One region of the Oceanobacillus sp. FSL W7-1309 genome, then DNA from elsewhere that is predicted to be linked to it. Evidence: riboswitches for the same ligand, from Rfam matches in the RefSeq annotation. Region 1 holds a riboswitch; each other region holds the start of a gene.
The links. A riboswitch is a leader RNA that binds a small molecule or an ion and turns the genes downstream of it on or off. The one in region 1 is predicted to bind preQ1.

Region 2: linked by a shared signal. The riboswitch ahead of queF (preQ(1) synthase) and the one ahead of NST46_RS09135 (QueT transporter family protein) in region 1 are both predicted to bind preQ1.
Region 3: linked by a shared signal. The riboswitch ahead of queC (7-cyano-7-deazaguanine synthase QueC) and the one ahead of NST46_RS09135 (QueT transporter family protein) in region 1 are both predicted to bind preQ1.
Region 4: linked by a shared signal. The riboswitch ahead of queD (6-carboxytetrahydropterin synthase QueD) and the one ahead of NST46_RS09135 (QueT transporter family protein) in region 1 are both predicted to bind preQ1.

What each region holds. Positions count from the first base shown of each region.
Region 1 is NZ_JBBOBX010000001.1:1,931,166-1,936,513, reverse strand. Features, by position in the region: gene NST46_RS09160 (ABC transporter substrate-binding protein) at 1-1,255, opposite strand, end outside; gene nikR (nickel-responsive transcriptional regulator NikR) at 1,290-1,709, opposite strand; gene NST46_RS09150 (DUF3189 family protein) at 2,338-2,844, shown strand; gene NST46_RS09145 (hypothetical protein) at 2,881-3,129, shown strand; gene NST46_RS09140 (cupin domain-containing protein) at 3,293-3,817, opposite strand; PreQ1 riboswitch class I at 3,987-4,031, shown strand; gene NST46_RS09135 (QueT transporter family protein) at 4,040-4,525, shown strand; gene NST46_RS09130 (DUF3891 family protein) at 4,628-5,348, shown strand, end outside.
Region 2 is NZ_JBBOBX010000001.1:2,510,083-2,515,430, forward strand. Features, by position in the region: gene NST46_RS12120 (coenzyme F420-0:L-glutamate ligase) at 1-462, shown strand, start outside; gene NST46_RS12125 (zinc ribbon domain-containing protein YjdM) at 629-970, shown strand; PreQ1 riboswitch class I at 1,271-1,317, shown strand; gene queF (preQ(1) synthase) at 1,417-1,905, shown strand; gene NST46_RS12135 (hypothetical protein) at 2,048-2,332, opposite strand; gene NST46_RS12140 (MarR family winged helix-turn-helix transcriptional regulator) at 2,594-3,004, shown strand; gene NST46_RS12145 (MFS transporter) at 3,022-4,239, shown strand; gene NST46_RS12150 (hypothetical protein) at 4,538-4,993, shown strand.
Region 3 is NZ_JBBOBX010000002.1:1,795,576-1,800,923, forward strand. Features, by position in the region: gene NST46_RS21500 (hypothetical protein) at 1-60, opposite strand, end outside; gene NST46_RS21505 (TetR/AcrR family transcriptional regulator) at 152-748, shown strand; PreQ1 riboswitch class I at 1,213-1,259, shown strand; PreQ1 riboswitch class I at 1,503-1,546, shown strand; gene queC (7-cyano-7-deazaguanine synthase QueC) at 1,591-2,250, shown strand; gene NST46_RS21515 (VUT family protein) at 2,253-2,795, shown strand; gene NST46_RS21520 (phosphotransferase) at 3,100-3,891, opposite strand; gene NST46_RS21525 (GNAT family N-acetyltransferase) at 4,129-4,713, opposite strand; gene NST46_RS21530 (hypothetical protein) at 4,926-5,348, opposite strand, start outside.
Region 4 is NZ_JBBOBX010000002.1:1,630,425-1,635,772, forward strand. Features, by position in the region: gene NST46_RS20705 (dipeptidase) at 1-1,069, opposite strand, end outside; gene queE (7-carboxy-7-deazaguanine synthase QueE) at 1,281-2,006, opposite strand; gene queD (6-carboxytetrahydropterin synthase QueD) at 2,003-2,437, opposite strand; PreQ1 riboswitch class I at 2,526-2,572, opposite strand; gene NST46_RS20720 (hypothetical protein) at 2,760-3,023, opposite strand; gene NST46_RS20725 (HIT family protein) at 3,531-3,935, opposite strand; gene NST46_RS20730 (hypothetical protein) at 4,076-4,351, opposite strand; gene NST46_RS20735 (bifunctional cystathionine gamma-lyase/homocysteine desulfhydrase) at 4,577-5,348, opposite strand, start outside.

The DNA of each region.
Region 1 (5,348 bases):
CAGCACTGGAATACATATGCTGACCGATAACATCCCAGCTTCCGCCCTCGACATTAATTTTAATTCCAAGTGGTTCCATCATATCTGCAACAGCTATTGCAAGTGATTGTCGTATCGCATCGCTTGCTAAGTAATAAAGGGAGAACTCAGCCTTTAAGCCGTCCTTTTCTAAAATTCCGTCGCCATCAGTATCTTCCCATCCAGCTTCTTCTAATAGTGTACGCGCGCGGTCCATATCAGCATCCTCAATAACCGTTTCTGGATTCCACCACGGCAGCCCATCTACAGATGTATAAGCAGGGGTGCCATATCCTTCTAGCACACCATCTACTAACGCTTGACGATCAACAGCTATGTTTATCGCCTGACGAATTGCTACATCTGCTGTTACGTCATTACCAATTGGTAAACCGTCCTCTGTAACTTCTCCTGACTCTACAAAAGGAAAGACAATACCACGGTTATCCACTGTTTCTACTGCTTCTAATTTCATGCCAGGAACCTCTTGGTTACTAAATGCAGCTGGTATATATGCCATATCTACCTCACCTGCTTGAGCAGCAGCAAAGGAAGCGTCCTCACTTAAGAATAAAAAGGTAATCTGTTTAAAATAAGGTTCTGTATCATAATATTCAGGATTAGCCTCAACAATTAATTGCTGTCCTTTATCCCACTGCACAAGCTGAAACGGTCCCGATCCAATCGGATTCTCAGCATAATCCTCTGTATAGGCATGCTTTGGTACAATCCCTGTTGCTACGAGCGAATTAACAAATGTGGACTGAGGTTGTTTTAGCGTAAATTCCACCGTATATTCATCTATCGCTTCCACTTTATCGATTACATTAAGATCCACAACAGATGCGTTATCCATTGCCGTTTCAAATGTAAACACAACATCTTCAGCGGTTAAAGGTTCTCCATCAGAAAATTTCACATTATCACGTAATGACACCGTCCAAACTTCTCCATCAACTTCATAACCTGTAGCTAAATCATTTACAATTTCAAGATCATCATCTCTTTTTAAGAGCGTGCTTTGAAATAACGGAGAGCCGTAGCGCCCCCACCCTGTTGTTGGATCAAATCCAGTTTCCGGCTCCGAACCAAATGCTAATACAAGCTCATCTTTATTTTCTTCCTTCTCATTTGTTGCATCATCTGCTTGATCAGATTCCGACTGTGTACAGCCCGCCAATAAGATAGTAAAAATAAACATAGTCAACAAGCTAATTCCGATTATTTTTTTATTCATTTATTTCACTCCGATTTTCATTTAATATCCAAAATTAGATTCGCTCCACAGGAGCTAATGTAAACTTACCGTAGTCGACACCCTTTATACTTGTCAGCTGATTGCTTAGCTGTTGGATGTCTTTCGCTTTTCCTTTTACGATAATCAACTCTAAACAGCTCGCTTGATTCAGATGAAAATGTGTCGTTGCTAAGATATTATCATGCATACGGTGCTGAATCTTTGTAAGCTCATCTACTAAATTTCGCTGATGGTGATTATAAAATAAAAGAACACTCCCAGCAACAATTTGTTCATCCTGCTCCCATGAGTGCTGTGTTAATGCATCCCGAACCAGGTCACGAACTGCTTCCGATCGGTTTTCATACCCTCTTTGTTTCACTAAATCATCAAATTTCCCAAGCAAATGCCCTTCCATTGACACACTAAACCTTTTTAATGAAGAGTCGTCCATGATTTCCTCCTTAACTGCTCACCTTGATTACATCAATTAAAAAATTACTTTTACTCTAATTGTATTCCTACATGTCAGTAACACGAATTTGAAAATTCGTAACACTGATACAACGAAAAAAATCGCACTTTTCACGCGACTTAATAGCTATTCTAATTTATCATTTTGGAATGATGTAGTCAATAAATACATTATGATTACGTAATGTATTTTCCATTTTAATGGTGTTATGTTTACATAAAAAAGTGTTACTATGCCACTCATTTTTTTCGATTAGGCTTAGCTTTTCTTTTTAATCAGTTGCCTTCCATTTGGTCTATTCTCTAAATATAAATAACCCTCCTTTAAGTAGATTAAAGGAGGTGACATGTGATAATAATCAATCATTTTATTAACTTTATGCAATTAATGTAAATTTGTTAAAAACCTACATCTCTACTCTTTTATTACAAAACTTGGCATTCGTTAATGGGATTCTTAGAAAGTGTATGATGCATTCTCTTATGCTTTGAAGTAAAACAAGGCTTTAGACGAATGCCTAGTTGCACTTATGCAGCATATGAAAGTTTACATTCTTATCTGCTAAAAAAGACGAACTTGGTCACAATAGTAGTGGAGGATGATTATCGTGATATTTATATACAATGACTATGGTGGAACACATACAACTTCTCTTGCAGCAGCATATCATCTAAAAAAAATCCCGACTGACAAAGTTCTTACAAAAGAGGAGATTATGAGTGTAGATTATTTTAACAAATTAACAAAACACGATCTTGGAAAATTAATATTTCATGGATTAGATGAAGATGGAAATGCTGTTTATACCATAGGCAGAAAAGATAATAAATATGTTGTGCCAGCAATACAAAATCTTATTGAGCTATTACAGGAAAAATATAATTTTAATGAAAAAATAGTAATATCCAACACTTCACCGACCGTACCTATAGCTATATCAATTGGAGGATTTTTCTCTAGAGGTCTACACATTGACTTTATCGGCGTTCCATTACTTATAGCAGGTGCTAAACAGTGCTGTAATCAGATTAATCGATTAGTTGAACAGACCAAGAAAGCAAGTATTTCTAGAAATAGTAAAATTGTTGTTTTAGAAAATAAATCGTTCAATTAATGATTCTAGTATTTAACATGAAAGGAATCGATTCTCATGGACTACCCAACCATTCACACAAATTTCTGGGACGGAGTTATTGCTGTACCAGCTGTCGTGTTATTAACCCAATGTTTTAAAGTATTTCCTGTTCCACGTCAATACTTTCCTACCATAGCAAGCATTATTGGGTTTATTATTTCCATCTTTATTAGTCATAGAGGAGATTTATGGGCTGGTATATTTATGGGGGCTTTTTATGGTGCTGCGGCAGTAGGTACCTATTCTTCATTGAAAACTACTTGATTAGCTTTTAAATATAGAAAGAGAAAGTCTAAGTCCCCATAGGCGTAAACAGTTCTTTAAAGATTGAAACTATCCATCCCGCTAAATAAACTTCGTTCTAAACAACAACCAACATCTAGTGGCAAATAAAATAATACGAAATATACTGCGGCATAACAGCGTGCTATTCTTCCAGCATTGCCTCCGCTTTAGTTGTCTCAACAGTGCCATGTGGATGATGTGGGGGGGCATATATTGTATAAAGCTTTAATGGAATATTGCCTGTATTGATTACATTATGCCATGTTCCAGCAGGCACCATAATTGCTGTATCGTCGTATACTCTTCTTTCAAAATTCAAGTTATTACTGCTTTTCCCCATTCTTACAATCCCCTGTCCTTGCTCTATTCGCAGGAATTGATCGGTATCCGGATGTATTTCTAAACCAATATCATCACCAACATGAATACTCATTAATGTGACTTGCATGTGCTCTCCTGTCCATATAGCAGTACGATACGTATTATTATTTCGTGTAGCCTTATTAATATTTATAACAAACGGTTGTGGTCCATAATCCTTCACTCGGAAATCTTCTTTTTTTTGTAATTGTTCATTCATTAGACTTCCATAATAAAACGGCCTTTCGTAAGGATAATGCGGTATGTTCGTAAAGTAAGGCAGAGGATACGGATAAAAATAGTACACTTTACTCATTCCCTTCATTCTATTCCAAATTTATTGTATGAGGCATGTTTAAGTAACGTGCCTATATGAATAAAAACATCCGTTTTAAAGTTATTTAATTATTTCCCATAAATAATTTTTATACATTAGTATTTACAAAGGCTTATAAACACTGGTATGATAGCATATGTTTCACGTGGTTCGAAACCATCCCACGATAAAAAACTAAGGAGAGAGATTAACATGAAAGTAAGAACTCTTGTGGTGAATGCGTTAATAGCTGCTTTATATATTGCTGTATCCGCACTCATTGTTCCATTCGGATTTACAAATATCCAATTCCGCATTTCTGAAGTATTTAACCATCTTATTGTATTTGATAAGCGCTACTTCTTTGGAATTGTAATAGGGGTATTTTTATATAACCTATTATTTTCACCTTTAGGTTGGTTTGATTTAGTCTTTGGTGTAGCACACTCTGCAATTTCATTAGCTATTATCATTCTACTAGCAAAATATATAAAAAATATATGGGTGCTGCTTGCTGCGAATACCATTGTCTTTACATTCAATATGTTCATTATTGCATTTGAATTGAAGCTTGCTTTACAATTTCCGTTCCTGTTGACCTGGTATACAACAGCCGTCGGTGAGTTCGTTGTATTAGCTATCGGTATCCCAATTATATATGCCCTGAATAAGCGATTAAAATTTAATCGTCTAATGTAAATAACCTCCTCGTTCGTTCACGAATGAGGAGGTTATTTTATTTCCATCATCCACAGATTTTGCTTATACTTAGGTTACGTAAAATCGGAAAGGATGGATAGCATGATTGTTCGAGAACGCAATCAAGAATTAATATTGATTCAGCAGGATCACCATGCAGCTATTTCCGGTGATATTGTGAAACAATGGAAGAAAGATTACTTTTTAGGAGACGGTTTACGAAGCTCGGTTGAATTCGCAGCATATCAGCATGACTGTGGCTGGAAGGAGTTTGACAAACAGCCATTTCTGAACGACAAAGAAGCAATACCCTACTCTTTTTTCGATTTTCCGATCTTACCGAAAATCGTTCTTTATAAGCATGGGATTGATGTGGTCCAACAAGTAGATTCATACGCTGCACTTCTATGCAGTGAACACTATAAACGCTTCCTTTTAAATCATACTTCTCTAGAAGCCCAGGAATTTGTTACAGCAGAAAACACACGGCAGCAATCAATTATTGCCACTTTAAACGAATTCAACAAACGTTTGTTTAATTTTCATTATGGGCTTATTCAGTTTAGTGATAACCTTTCTTTGTATCTTTGTTTGAATGAACCGGGTAATGCAATGAATGCCGGACATTCCTTTTTTAAAGATGGGATTCCCATGAATCAAGCATTGCACGAATTTTGCGACGAACACTTACAGTTACACTGGAAAAATGAGAACACAGTCGTATTAGATGACTTCCCATTTGAACAGCCGTTTGACGTCGTTATTAAACAAAAAGCAATACCAAAAGCCGATCTTTCAGCTAAAGGATTAATCGCTAGCTACG
Region 2 (5,348 bases), 580 kb from region 1:
AAATCAACAGAAGATAAGGTAAAGCTTTTCCCGCGTAATTGCCAGCCGACAGTGGACAGAATTCAAAGTATGCTGCAAGAGAAAACAGGAAAAAATGTGGAAGTAATGATTTATGGAGACGGAGCATTTAAAGATCCTGTAGGTAAAATTTGGGAACTCGCAGATCCAGTAGTATCTCCTGCTTTTACAGCTGGACTTGAGGGAACACCGAATGAAGTAAAATTAAAATATCTTGCAGATAATAATTTTTCCGATTTGAAAGGCGAGGAACTGCAGCAAGCAATCTCAAAATTTATTAATGAAAAAGATGAGGATCTTGTTGGAGCGATGGAAGCACAAGGGACAACTCCGAGAAAGCTTACGGACTTAATTGGTTCTCTTGCTGACTTGACTTCAGGAAGTGGCGACAAAGGTACGCCGATTGTCTTTATCCAAGGATATTTTGATAATTATACGAAATAGGGATTTTAGTAAGCAATGCTGGTTATTTTCTGGCATTGCTTGTTTTAGTTTGAACATCATTTAAAGTAGATTCGCGGAACTTTTATAATACAATTCGGGGAAGGTTGTTAATGCAAGACGTATATGGCATGATAAGAGCATATATAATGGATGGAGGAAGCATGTGATGAATGAAGTACCAAACTGTCCGAAGTGTAATTCGGAGTATACATATGAAGATGGAAATCTATTTATATGTCCAGAGTGTGTGCATGAATGGACTATAGAATCAGGTAAGGAAAACAATGAAGATGAGCATGTGATTCGAGATGTAAACGGAAATGTCCTAAAAGACGGGGATACAATCACTGTAATTAAAGATTTGAAAATAAAGGGAAGTTCATCTGTTGTAAAGGTAGGGACGAAAGTGAAGAATATTCGATTAGTTGATGGCGATCATGATATTGACTGTAAAATCGATGGCTTTGGAGCAATGAAGCTGAAATCTGAATTTGTTAAAAAAGTTTAGATGTTTAGGCTTTGAAAAAGGCATGATGTTTAAAATAAATTGCTTATATGAAGATAAAAAGGACTTAGCTTTTACTGCTAGATTCAAGCATTGAGTCAAGTCCTTTTACCAGGTTTTTCATGATCGATGCTAGCATCGTTGATATAGATGTCGTTGCACAGATAAGGGTGCTTTTCTTTTATAACACCTATTGACAGAAAAGTCTATGTAAATGGAAAATTTTACTTAAAACTACCTCTTATGCTGTTTTGTGTAAATTGACATATATATAATTCATCTATATAATAAACTCGTAAATATGCGAAAGAGGTTCTTAGCTTTAACCCTCTATAAAAAACTAAGGAAAGTGATGCGATTAAAGTCGTGTGCCTTAGGGGTACACGGCTTTTTTTGGTAGGTCTGCAAGGTAGATTTTTATCTGAAAACAAATAAGTGGAGGGAATTACATGAAGGAACAAGATTTGTCAGGATTGACTTTACTAGGAAACCAAGGAACATCCTATGTATATGAATATAATCCAGAAGTGCTGGAGGCATTTGAAAATAACCATCAAGATCGGGATTATTTTGTAAAATTAAATTTTCCAGAGTTTACGACGTTATGTCCGATGACAGGGCAACCTGATTTTGCAACGATTTATATTAGTTACATACCTGATGTAAAAATGGTAGAGAGTAAATCGCTCAAACTGTATTTATTCAGCTATCGCAACCATGGCGGATTTCATGAGGATAGTGTAAATGTTATAATGAACGATTTAATTAAGCTAATGGATCCGCGATATATTGAAGTATGGGGGAAGTTCACGCCGCGTGGTGGTATTTCCATTGACCCGTATTGCAACTATGGTAAACCTGGAACGAAATATGAACAAATGGCAGAGCACCGGATGATGAACCATGATATGTATCCTGAAAAGGTTGATAATCGTTAAAATTAGGTAGGATCTAGGATTGTCATTAAATATATTCAATGCTTTGTTAAGATAGTATGGGGGATTCGTCAAATCGAAGAGTGATGACGAATCCCTTATTTGTTTGCGTTTATTTAACTTAATCTTAGGATAAGGGTTTTCATTAAAAGTTTCTATTTTCTTGACGATCTACCTTTTGAAGCTGCTGCCTTAAATTATGCAGCAATTCCTGTGTTTGTTGAAATTGAGGGTTCTGCAGGGCTTGCTCTCCGTATTGGTTCTGTGCTTGCTGCAATACATCTTCAGCCCGCTGCAGCTGCTCAGTAGCTTGTTCGTATTGCTGATGGTCTACGCTTGCATGATCTTTTGCTGATTGGATCGATTCCATGGACTGGTGGACAAGTTGAGTAGCTTGTTGAATCTGGTCGTGTGGGTTATGTTGAACCATAAAAAAGCCTCCATTCTTTTGTTTAAAAGTACCATAAACTTGGTTAAACCATTGTTGTTATATTTCCAAAGAAAGTTTGTATTATGTATGGAAGACAGTTAAAAAGGTGGACGTTAGGGATAAATAATTGAAATGAGAAGAGCAATCATTATCTGTATTTCGATTATCCAATTAAAAAATAATGAACATCCCCATCTGCCCTAGACTTTTATGTTAAAATGGTATATAGTTACTTAGGTAACTTTTTAGGAGGGGTTTGAATTGTCCCAACGATTTTTTCAATTAAACATGCAATTTACAAGAACGTTTAGGAAAAAATTGAATGAGCATCTAGTTGAAGTAGGTTTATATTATTCCCAATGGAGCATTGTTTATTATTTAAAGCAGTGCGGATCGGCTACTCTTGTAGAGATAACGAATTATTTGGATGTTGAGAAGCCGACGATATCTCGTACTGTCAAACGGCTGGAGGAACAACAATTAATTGAACGTCTTCCAAGTGAGGATAAGCGAGAGCGGAAGATGCAATTGACAAAAAAAGGCTTGGAAATGTATGAAAAAGCTTATGATGTTGTCAATAAATTTGAACAATCATTACTAGCAGAAATTCCTGAAACAGAAATGGAAGCTTCGTTTCGAACAATTCAGCAACTAAGAGATAAACTTAAGTAAGGAGAGTAAGTATCAGTATGAGTCAAAAACCTAAATTATGGACGAAGGACTTTATTATGGTCGCGACATCCAATTTTTTGTTATTTATTTCGTTTTATATGTTAATTGTAACGTTAGCTATTTATGCTGTAGATCAATTCGATGCCTCCCAAAGTCAGGCAGGGCTTGCATCGAGTATTTTTGTGCTTGGAGCAGTGCTTGTCCGTCCAATTGCCGGAAGAATTATAGATAAGGTAGGCAAAAAGAAATTGCTGCTCTTTGGGCTCGCTTTATTTTTGGTCTTTATGCTATTTTATTTCCCAGTCAATAATTTGGCTGCATTATTAGTCATTCGTTTTATTCATGGTTTTGCTTTTGGAATTAGTACGACAGCTACGAGTACAATTGCGGCAGATATTATCCCAATTGTAAGGCGTGGTGAAGGAATGGGGTACTTTGCAACAAGTACAAATTTAGCCATGGCAATCGGTCCATTCCTAGGATTGTATATTAGTCAACACTTTAACAATCCGATGATTTTTATCGCTACTACTGTCTTCGCAGCTGTTGCATTGATTGCAACAGTTTTCTTACGTGTACCAAAGGTAGATATTGTGAATGAACCGACCCCAACGCGAAAAGGATTTCATATTAATGATTTCTTTGAAAAAACCACTATTCCAATCGCAATTCTTGTAGCTACTGTAGGTTTTGTTTATTCTAGTATTTTATCCTTTTTCTCTGCATATGCAGCGGAAATCAACTTGGTAGATGCGGCTAGCTTTTTCTTTATCATGTATGCAATTTTTCTGGTAGCTTCTAGACCTTTTACTGGCCGATTATTTGATGCAAAAGGCGAGAACAGCGTAGTATATCCATCGCTTTTACTATTTGCTGTGGGATTAGTTATTTTAAGTCAAGCAAGTGTTGGAATCAGTTTACTTTTAGCTGGAGCGGTAATCGGAGTCGGTTTCGGAACTTTCCAATCAAGTGCTCAAACGATTGCTGTCAATCAGGCTCCAAGGCAACGAATTGGACTTGCAACATCTACATTCTTTGTGTTCTTTGATTTCGGTATCGGTGTCGGACCTTTCTTGTTAGGGTTTGTTTTACCTCTTATCGGATTTAGAGGATTATATATTGCAATGGCGGTTATTGTTCTATTAAGTGTAGGAATTTACTATATCGTTCATGGAAAAAAAGCAGCAGAGCAAAGACGAATCAATATGGACAGTACGGAAATGAAAATATCTTAACGGGCGGGGAGGAAACTCTTCGCTTTTTTCTTTATTTTTACGGTAGAGTTGTAGTATTCTATCAACCTCTTTTAAAACGTGGAGTTGATAACATTTTTATATAGAGTACAGGGTCTTTTCTAACGAAACTTAAATACACAACGTTATCTGAATTTTCATGTTTTAGCACCATTTAAAACAAGCAAAATTTTTCATTAATTTATTATTTTGAAATTTCCCTTTAGTGTGTTATCCTTCCATTAAGTCGCGACTTACTATAAAATTTGGAGGTTGTTAATATCTTAAAAAAATACTTATTATGGGAGTAGTAGCATCGTTTTTAGTCTCTGCGTTCGCTTTTAATGTCTCAGCAGCAGTTAGTCGGGTAATTGGAGTGACACCTTACGAAGCTCAAGAAATTGGTCTAAGCTTTGAAACTAGTGAAAGCATAACGAGAAGTGAGCTAGTTAATTTCCTTCACGAAATAGAATATGCAGAATCCTCTGAAGATGCATTAGACAATGTACGCTTTGGCATTGCTGCTGGAATAGTGACATATCCACTTTCCAATTTTGGAATTAGCATAGGAGCAAGTGGAGCTTCAGGGTTGCTATCTATTTTTATAATTAGCAATGACCTAGGCTCAAGAGGTATTCAAACTGTATTAAATAGTTCTACGGCAGATAACTTTTTAATAAGTATTGAATATGAAAGAGGTAATAGGGGACAAGATTATTGGTATGAGGCATCAGATATAAGTGTAGTTCCCAACTGAGGATAACCCTAGAACAAGTTAATTTAATAGAAAATATACTCAAAAGACCGTTGAGAAAATCCCAACGGTCTTTATTATTCAGATAAAAGTTTACTAGCTCTTTTTATTATTAAATATAAATAACTCATATACAAAAATGTTAAAGACAACAAGTACACCTAGCGTTATAAAGCTACTAGTTTTGGGTAAATCAAAAATAAATACTATAATGATTAAAAAAAGTAGAACTGGAATTGCTTGCAAATAATTTTTCTTGCGCTTACTCATCTGGGTCAACCCCTTTGCCTTTCATAGATACTATCGGTAAATAGCGTTCTATTTGATATTAATAAATTCAAAGTTCCTATGAATAAAT
Region 3 (5,348 bases), on a different contig from region 1:
TCCAGCTAAAACAAACACCCAAAATCCAATCTCACAGGCTATAATCAACCAACCAATCAACAGGAACACTTCCTCTACATTTTATTTAATACGTTTGCATTAAAATAATAACAGAATGGTTTATTTAATACAAGTGTGTTAAAATAAAAATATGCCAAAAATAGTTGATCATTATAAACGAAAAATTCAGATCGCAGAAGCTACATGGAAAGTCATTGTAGAGGAGGGAATCGAACAAGCAACAGTAAGGAAAATTGCCGAGACTACTGGACTGTCCGTTGGTGCAGTAAGACACTATTTTGCATCACAGTCAGAATTGCTGCGCTTTTCCATGGAATTGGTTTCAGATCGTGTCAAGCAACGGGTAAAAACAAGAAAATTTCCAAAGGGTCCGGTATCGTTGGAATTTATTGCAGATGGTGTGTGTGAAGTTCTACCCATCGATGATGAGCGAAAGATAGAAATGGAGGTATGGCTGGCTTTTTCTGCAAAAGTACTTGTCGATAACACCCTCCATGAACTGAGCAATAAAATGTACAACGACATGCATCAAGGATTTAAGAAAGTCATAGAGACCTTGCAATTATTACAATTTGCAAAGGACGAACTTGATCTCAATATGGAAGTAAACAGGCTTCATGCAATCGTTGACGGTATGGCTATGCATCACGTATTGAATTCGAAGCAACTTACTCAAGAAAAAATGATCCAGACTTTAAACTATCACCTTCAATCACTTTGCAAATAAGTTATTCAATGCGTTAGTTTATTTATTACAATACCGCCTAAACCGTAAAAAGCTGATGAACTGTTACGACGATAACGAATGCTATCGCCAGGTATCATCAGCTTTTTGGATTATATCAATCGGCATGTATTCTTATATCTTAACCTAAAGAACTATTAAACATCACTATGTATATTCACTCATGCTGATCACCACTCAAGTCAACTGCTACTGTTTTTCTCCATTCAGCAAACGTTACAGTAGCCCATTGGATTAATACAGGTTTTAAGATTTCTCAGGAAGCATTTATTAAAGAAGTTATTCAGTTATCGCGAACGCATATTGCTTCTGTTAAGTTTGTTGGGAAGGTGTAAGCAACGGGACAGCTTTTTAGCAATTTCACCCTACTAATAGTGCTCACCTCAACCAACCATATTGACACCCTCCGCTTTCTCAGCTATGATAATTAGGAATGAAACACAGAATCGGAAGAGGTTCATAGCTGATACCCTCTATAAAAAACTATGGATACATTGACGATTAGCCATGTCCATATTGGATGTGGCTTTTTTTGTTAAAATCGTAGTTTGCTATAGCCTCTCTTAGTGTTTTTGAAAAATACGGGGAGGTTTTTTCATGTCTGGAAATAGGCATATATAGGAGTTAAAAGAATTAGACAAACAAGTATTTCGACTGGTCCTTTCCTGTTTAAAATCTAGGTTATACAAAGGTATGGTCATACATATTCCGAGAAGAATATAATCTTTAAAACGAATAAAAAGAGGTTTTTAGCTACCCTCTTAAAAAAACTAAGAAAACAGCCTTTCTTAGTGCTGTATTTTCTTTTTAAAAGGAGTTTTTACATGAAAAAAGATAAAGCCATTGTTGTCTTTAGCGGAGGACAGGATAGCACGACCTGTTTATTCTGGGCAATGGAACAATTTAGAGAAGTTGAAACAGTTACGTTTGATTATGGGCAACGCCATAAATTAGAAATTGAATGTGCGAAAGAGATTGCAGAAGACGTTGGTGTAAAACATCATATTTTAGATATGTCGCTGCTTCATCAACTTGCACCAAATGCCTTAACGCGAAACGATATTGAGGTAGCTGATGGAGATGAAACGGAGCTACCAAACACTTTTGTACCAGGAAGAAATTTACTTTTTCTATCCTTCGCTGGTGTGTTGGCAAAACAAGTTGGTGCTAAGCATTTAGTGACAGGGGTTAGTGAAACGGATTTTAGTGGTTATCCAGATTGTCGAGATAGTTTTATCAAGTCATTAAATGTAACGCTAAATCTGGCGATTGATGAACCGTTTGTAATCCATACACCGCTAATGTGGTTGGATAAAGAGGAAGTCTGGGGGCTTTCAGATGAGTTAGGCGTATTGAATGTCATTCGGGAAAAGACACTGACTTGCTATAACGGTGTAAAGGCTGATGGCTGTGGAGCATGTCCAGCTTGCAAGCTTCGAAATAATGGGTTAGAGCAATACTTGCTGAAAAAGGGAGAGAAATAAATATGTTACGTGTATTCTTTTATTTAATTTCAATTGTCACGGCTAATGTTATTACTGCGGCAATGATGCCTTTAGAGATTGGTATATTTATTATTCCTATGGGAACATTTCTAATCGGTGCGACATTTATCTTTCGTGACTTGGTGCAAAACAAGTACGGAAGAGCAAAGACCTATTTATTCATTCTTACCGCATTGATATTATCCGGTGTGGTCTCCTCTTTACTGGGAGATACATTAATGATTGTTGCAGCTTCCGCCCTATCCTTTATTATTTCTGAAACGGCAGATACAGAGATTTATACGAGGTTAAAACTGCCAATCGCATGGCGCGTATTTTATAGCGGAATTGTTGGTGGATTACTAGATTCCGTTGTTTTCGTAATTGTTGGATTAAGTCCACTAGGTGCAGGTTTTATCCCTTGGGGGGCCGTTCCAGCAGCAATTACAGGCCAGGTAATTGCGAAAACCGTTATTCAGCTGATTGGAGCTCTGGCACTAAATCAAGTGTATGTGATGAGAGCAAGAAGGGTAACAGCAAGCTAAATTCACGTAAACAGGGGGTTAGGAGTTTCAAAGGAATATATTTTGAGGTGCCATATCATATAAAATGAAATTGCCCAAATGACGTATGAATTGGCTACGTCATTTGGGCTGTTATCTCAATGTTTAATAGCTAATTCAGGCTGTTTTGCCATCAAAATATTAAAGTTCTTTTCAGATAATATATAGCTATTACGCACAGACAAATCGATGTCAATTGCATTGTCATTTAGGAAGTACCGTTATTTATTCATACAACAATTTCTTATGAAGCTAAAGAAACCTCGTTAGTTCAAAAAAATTCCTCTTAAATCCACTCCTTTCCATTTTCACGAATAAATTTAATATCATTATGATAATGTTCAAGATGCCCTGCTTCTATCATTTTTTGAAAAGAAATATCGCCTTCTTTGGCTTTTCTTCTTATTGTTTGACATAACCCCTCTAATCGTAGTAATACCATTTCCAGATAACCTTCCTCAATTCCTTCACCATAGGATTCAAAAAACAGTGTAATTCTTTGTTTTATACGATCGGCATGCAGTGAGGAATTATAATGAACTGCCTCACCTGCTTCAGAATAGTAAAATCTACTTAATGGGATACACGTGTAAAGAGTATAGGCTATGTCCCAAAGTTTTGGACCAGGACCAACAAGGTCAAAATCAATAATACCTACTGGTCTTTTATGATTAAAAATAATGTTGTATATTGCAAAATCATTATGGCATAGTACCTCAAATGGTTGGGGGGTATTATCTATTGATTGCCAACTCGCTTCAATTAAAAAATCACTCACGGCATCATGATAATGACGAAGCATTTTCGCTATTTCCTTTAAAACATCATTAGACCACATGTATTTTTTTAAAGGATAGTTGCCAGCTTCTCCTTCAATAAATGATAATATCTCTCTACCTTTTTCATCAATACCTAGAAACGTTGGTGCATAGCTGAATCCTTTGTTTTCCAAATGCTTTAATATCTTGTGAGTTTTAGTGCTTTCTCGCTTTAATTCTCGTCGAACAGTATCCCCTGAACGATATACTTTTGAGACGTTCCCTCCAGTTAGCATTTCTTCGTTTTCATAATTTGACACCTGAGAACCCCCTCCATTATTGGGACAACTAGACATTCTCAAAACAAATCCTGATTTCCAATAGTCCTACCTCTTTCGTTTATTAACTCCACCTTTAATAATAACGCAACATTCAAAATAAAGATTTTAAACATGGTGATTGTTCTAGGATCGTTTTTGTACTCTTGCACGCTATAGTTGAAAAAGTACTATATAAATTAAAATAAACTATAGAAAAATTATCTTTGCTATTTAAAATCACTTAAAATATTTTTCATAGCAAACACATTCATAAATTCGCTCGTTGTCTGATTCAAATTGCTCAATATCTTCTCCTACATAGTGAGCGAATGTATTTACTAGGTGGAGATTAGGTATGGTACTTTGAATTCGATTTTTCATTTCATATCCTTCGAAGTAAATATGGTAATAGGAATAGACTTTTTTAAACTGCACTTTTTCATACCAATTCCGTACCCAGCAATCATCTCGAGTCCATGCTTCAAATCGATTTAATCCTAAATTAGTAGCTCGCTTTTCTGCTTCTTGAAGAAGTTGCTTTCCAATTCCTTGGCGATAGTAGTCTGGATGTACTGCAACATGCCAAATCATCCCCCCTAAGCCTTGTCCTCTTGAACAGACAGTCTTTTCTTTCTTTTCATACTCTACATCAATGAGCCCGATAATTTGTCCGTTTAATTCGGCTACTAATTCAATTGCAGGATTTTCGTATTTTTCTTTTTTATTTAACACATTATCAAAGTAGGCTGTATTTAAAAATGATAGGGTTCTACATCGAACCCAACTGATTTCATCAGTATCTTTATATTCACGAATAAACATTTTATATTTTCTCCCATCGATACAGAATTTAAGACCCTCATAATTGAAGTGAAAAATATAACACCCTATATAAAAAATAGTTCTACACAATAAACCTGCCTCGATAGCTTAAAATCCGTTTATTTAAAAAAAGAATTTCACATTCTGGTTGCCTTATTTATCTCGTGCACCAGATCGTTTAATACATAATTTAAGGCAACCTGATAATTTTTTTACTTCGTAATCTTTGCTTCAAATTTTTCGTGTTCTTCTAAAAACTCCGTTGTAATTGAGTCAAAATCTATTAGTAGATTTATCCAATCATCCTTTATAAATCCTTTTTCACGGTATATGTCGAAGAATAAATCAGTATTTACCGTTCCTGTATCTGGATTTATTCCATTTATATTATTAATCAGGGCCTCCCTCCATAAGGAATTTAATGCCTGGATAGTATGTATGTGCTCTAGTTCATCCTCATTCAATTTAATCCTTTCATTTTTACTCAGTATAGTCGTCAAATCTGATAAATTATCAAGTTTTTCTTCATAGACAATATCCCACTGTATTTCATAAAAAAATGAATTAATATCAGACGCTGTAAATGCAGTTATGGAATTTAATTCCTCATCCGATGCACGTTCAAAAAAGTTAAC
Region 4 (5,348 bases), on a different contig from region 1:
CTAGTGTTACACCTGCAGGAGCAACTTTATTGACATGTGCTTCTAGTAATTCCTGAATTTTTTCAGGATCTTGTCCAGGAACAAGTCGACAGGTTATTTTTGCAGTTGCAGAAGATGGAATTATAGTTTTCGTTCCTTCTCCTTGATATCCGCCATAGATTCCGTTTATTTCAAATGTCGGACGTCCCATCGTGTGTTCTTTAGCCGTATACCCTTTTTCAGATACCGTCTCAGGTATACCAGTTGCTTCAACAAAATCCTCACTTGGAGCTTGTTCCATTAATTTCCTTTCAGCACCACTCAGTGGTTCTACATCGTCATAAAAACCATCTACTGTGATTACTTCATTTTCATCCTTCATTGATGCGAGTATGTGGCTTAATGCGATAATCGGGTTTCTTACTGCACCACCATACATACCGGAATGCAAATCATGATCGGGCCCATTTACGGTAATTTCAATGCCCGTAAATCCTTTTAACCCATATAGAATGGTTGGTTGATTTTTCGCCGCCATACCGGAATCAGAGATAACTGCAAAATCTGCTTGAAATTGCTCTTTCTTTTCTTGTAAAATGTTGTACAAATTCTCGCTGCCAATCTCTTCTTCCCCTTCAATGCATACCTTTACATTGAGCGGCAGTTTTCCTTCGGTTTTCATATAAGCCTCAAAAACTGCCAAGTGCATAAATACTTGTCCCTTATCATCACTTGAACCACGTGCATAAAGGCGACCATCTCTTACCTCTGCTTGAAAAGGATCACTTTTCCATTGGTCTATCGGGTCTACTGGCTGGACATCATAGTGCCCGTAAAAAAGCACTGTTGGGGCATCTTCTCCCGCCCCATTGTACGCAGCATATACAAGTGGATGACCTTCTGTCTCCTGCTTTTCTACCTTGTCAAAACCAATCTCTTTTAAGTATGTAACAATAAAGTCTGCCGCACGAGTTACATCTCCTTTGTATGCACTATCCGTACTCACACTCGGAATCGCCAGGAAATCACTCAATTTGGTTAGCAGACGTTCTCGGTTGTCCTTCAAATAGTATAATGCTTTTTCACTCATTAGACATTCCTCTCCTATCATATTGATATATAGTTTATTTTAGCATAACGGAAATGAAAAGGAATAGTTCGTCAAACTAATGGGTTTCGTTTTAGATATATATTAATAAATAAGGGTACAATTCTTTATTCAAGATTTGCACCCTTAAGTTCAAGATCACCTATTAAAGTTTCACATTCGCTATTGGAAATGGACTTTAAAGGGACTTATATCAAACACCACGTTTATTCCCCCATAAATAAGTGTGAAGCTGTGGCAATACCCGAACGTCGTTCAATTCTGAATTATTCATTACAAGGTCAACCAATCGTTCGTATTTTTCAAGTAAATATGGTAACAACTTATCCTGTTCTACTGTTTCCAAATCATCATTACCCACTTGCAGAAACAATTCTACATCAGGATACCTTTTGTGTATGTTGATGGCATATTGCAAATCTCCTTTCTCAAAGATGACCACCTTTAAACTGAAATTGCCTTGTTGCTTTTCCTCTAATGAACGGATGATAAAATCCAATGTTTCAAAATTTGTAGTCATTCCAGAGCTCGGTGGCTTAGGCGAAATCGTCAGATCATCTATCTTTGTAAACCATTTCTGCCATCTGCTACCTTGTGTTTCCAATGCAACCTTCACCTTATTTTCATGAAGTAAATCTACCAATGTATTCAATTGTGCCAATAATCCTGGATTCCCTCCAGAGATGGTAACATGCTGAAATCTTCCATCGCCCTTTTCAAATAAGGCATCCACTATTTTCTGCGGTTCCATCATTTGAATCGATTCCTTTTCTGAACCGTCCCAAGTGAATTTCGAATCACACCATGAGCAGGAATAATCACAGCCGGCCGTTCTGACAAACATCGTTTTTTGGCCAATGACCATTCCTTCACCTTGAATGGTTGGACCAAATATTTCAAGTACAGGTATTTTTCTCATAATGTTTTCTCCTTCGGTCGGTAAATACAATAGCTTGTGGGCGTTTCCCTTAAATATACCTGAACACAAGTTGGGTTATTCGACAGGGTGTTTAGGTATTCCTTAATGATTTCATATATAGTACGGGCAACCACTTCTGTTGTTGGAAAATATTCAGCGTCCTGGTCGGAGAATTTGGTATCTTCGTTCATCATACGATGATCAAATCGCTTATGAATTAAATCTTTTATTTTTTTAAAATCTACCAAAAAACCTGTGTGATCAAGCTCGTCTCCAGCAATGGTGACATTTGTAAAATAGGTATGCCCATGCATATTTTGGCATTTCCCAGCATCCTCATGTGGTACATAATGAGCTGCGGCAAATTGAAAATCTTTATTTAGTTCATATGCATAGGGATGTTCTGTAACTGGATAAATCTGTTGCATCATGAATCATCACTCCTTCGTTTATTTTGTATCTTTGGGAGCTTGTATCCATCCAAATAAAAAAAGGACAACACTAAGAAGATGCTGTCCATGCTCCTTAGTTTTTTATAGAGGGATGGAATTTCGAACCTCTCCTGCCAATACGCAGATTCTATTATTCACTTACCATCTTACTTTACCATATCTTTTGTTTAAGATTAAAGAATACATGTCAACATAGAAATGAATTCATTCATGGTATAGCAAAAAACGTTTCAAAGGAAAAGACGATAACCGATGATCGTCTTGTTTAACGTTTGCATCAGTTTACTATAATAATAGACAGCTAAAAATATAAGAAATATGTAAAAATAAGAAATAAAATTGAAGATACAATAATTCTAATCCAACTCAATTTTTTACTTATCCCTGCTCTTTTTTCTAAGTAATTTATATAACTAACTGTTAATATAAAACCAAAAAGTATAATTGCATATCCTAAATTATCATTTTCTTTAATCAAATACCTCATTGCAGCTATAGCAACGAGTATAATGCCGATTGTTCCCAAAGTCATATTGAAATAAAGAGCTTGTTTATTTTCCTTCAAAACTACCCTTCCCTCTAAAAAATTCCTCAGGTATATCCCTTTCAATTACTTAACAACCCCGCCCCGCAAACGATAAAAAGCCACTTCTCTAATTGAAGAGTAGCAACAGATCGTTCAATAAGAATTATTTATTTTTTCTCTAATGCCTTTACACCTCTGATTAGCCAATACAAAGCTATCCAAGGTAAAACAAATTTAGTAATCCATTCAATTAAAACAAATAAGAAGAAACTTTCAATGTTAAAAAACGGGAGAATTATGAAAAGTACTACTAAAATGGCACCACCAATGATGAAAATATTCATCGGATTATCACCTCTTCCATAGGTAAACTAATCTTTAATTTGGAAAAATAGTATCTTTTGAATAGGTAAACAGCCAAAATCTAACCTCTTTTCGAAAATAAATCTTTAACAAACCTATTACTATACTTCAATAAGACAGAGCCGGTGTCCTTTTACACTAAACCTACACCGTTAGTACCATTGCTACCATTTGCATCATAACCTAATAACTTTTCCTTAGATTTTCTTTACTTTTAACCATATGCCTTATTCCTTTACCTGCAAGTGGTTCGTCTTTAAATCTTGGTATAATGTGGAAATGGGCATGAAAAATATGCTGACCACCTACTTCACCACAGTTCCAACCAAGATTATATCCTTGAGGTTCGTGTTCTTTGTCTAAGTATTTTTTTACCTCTTGAAGAAGACTGTAAGTTGCTGCCCATTCATCCTGGGTTAAGTCAAATGCAGTTTCTCTATGATTTTTAGGAACAATGAGCCCTGCTCCTTCAAGTAGACCAGCTTTTATTTTTGATTGGTCTAATTGTAAAAAAAGACAATGTTCATTACTCAAAACAACTTTTTGTTTAGGTTCTGAATAGGGGTTACAAAAAACACACTTTTCCATGGTAATCTCCTCATTTTTTATTTCTCTTCTTAGTTACTTCTACATAACCCGATTCCAGCACATATTTATTCAGTTATAGCACCATCATTTGAAGAAGCATTAAATGGCATTAAATGAAACTTATTAAACAATCGTGCCATTTAATTGAAATATTCCATACTGCGGGTCAGTAAAAAATAAAAAGCAGCAGCTACTAATAATAAATTAACGATTGCTAACTTCTTCATACCTTCTTTTATACATATAACCAAGCCATATAAACTGCTAAACATCCAAAAAGCTATCAAAATTATCCAACCCAAATGGTCATTTCTATAATCGTCATCGAAAAACATTGTTATTGCACCTATAATTAAAAAGATAAGCAAGGTGTTAGTCCCAACTCTTAAAGCTTTAGTTGTTTTATCACTTTTCAATTTATCCCCACTTTTTTTGCGCTAAACTGCCAGTTACATTAAGAACAACATTTCACAAAATTATCTTACCATATATTAATAATCTTTTAAAAAATTCAATAATGTCCTCGTTATTTTAATAATAAAAACCGTCTGAACTAGACGGTTTTGTTTGTTAATTTATTAGTCAATCTAATGTGATTTGAGTTGTATTTTTTGTCAATACAACTCAAAACGGAACCACATTTAAATGAGTTGTTCCTGTTTATTGCTTAGTGCTATTTTTAAATCATCAATCAAGTCATCAGCATCCTCAATTCCAACCGATATACGAATTAACCCATTGGTGATCCCAAGCTCTTGTCTACGCTCAGCTGGAATTGAAGCGTGTGTCATTTTAGCCGGAACAGAAATTAAGCTCTCAACAGCTCCAAGACTTTCGGCTAATGTAAAATAGTTTACCTTACCAAGTACTTCATCTGCTTTTTCAGCACTTCCAACATCAAAGGACACCATGCCGCCAAACCCAGTTGTCTGCTGCTTCGCAATTTCATGTCCTGAATGAGTCTCGCGTCCAGGATAATAAATAGTGGAGACACTCTCGTGTTTTTCCAGGTACGAAACGATTTTCTTCGTATTTGCCTCAATTGCTTCCATACGAATAGCCAACGTCTTAATCCCCCGCATAATAAGCCAGGAATCCTGTGGTCCAAGTACCGCACCAACTGAATTTTGGATGAAATGAAGCTTTTCTGCAAGTTCCTCTGTATTTACAACCACTAATCCAGCTACTACATCACTGTGTCCTCCAATATATTTCGTTGCACTGTGAAGTACAATATCTGCTCCTAAATCTAATGGCTGCTGCCAATATGGTGTTGCAAATGTATTGTCCACAATTAAAAGAATATCATGCTTTCTGGCAATCTCAGCCATCTTTCGAATATCCGTAATTTTTAACAATGGGTTTGTAGGTGTTTCTACAAATATTGCCTTTGTATTCTCTTGTATAGCAGCC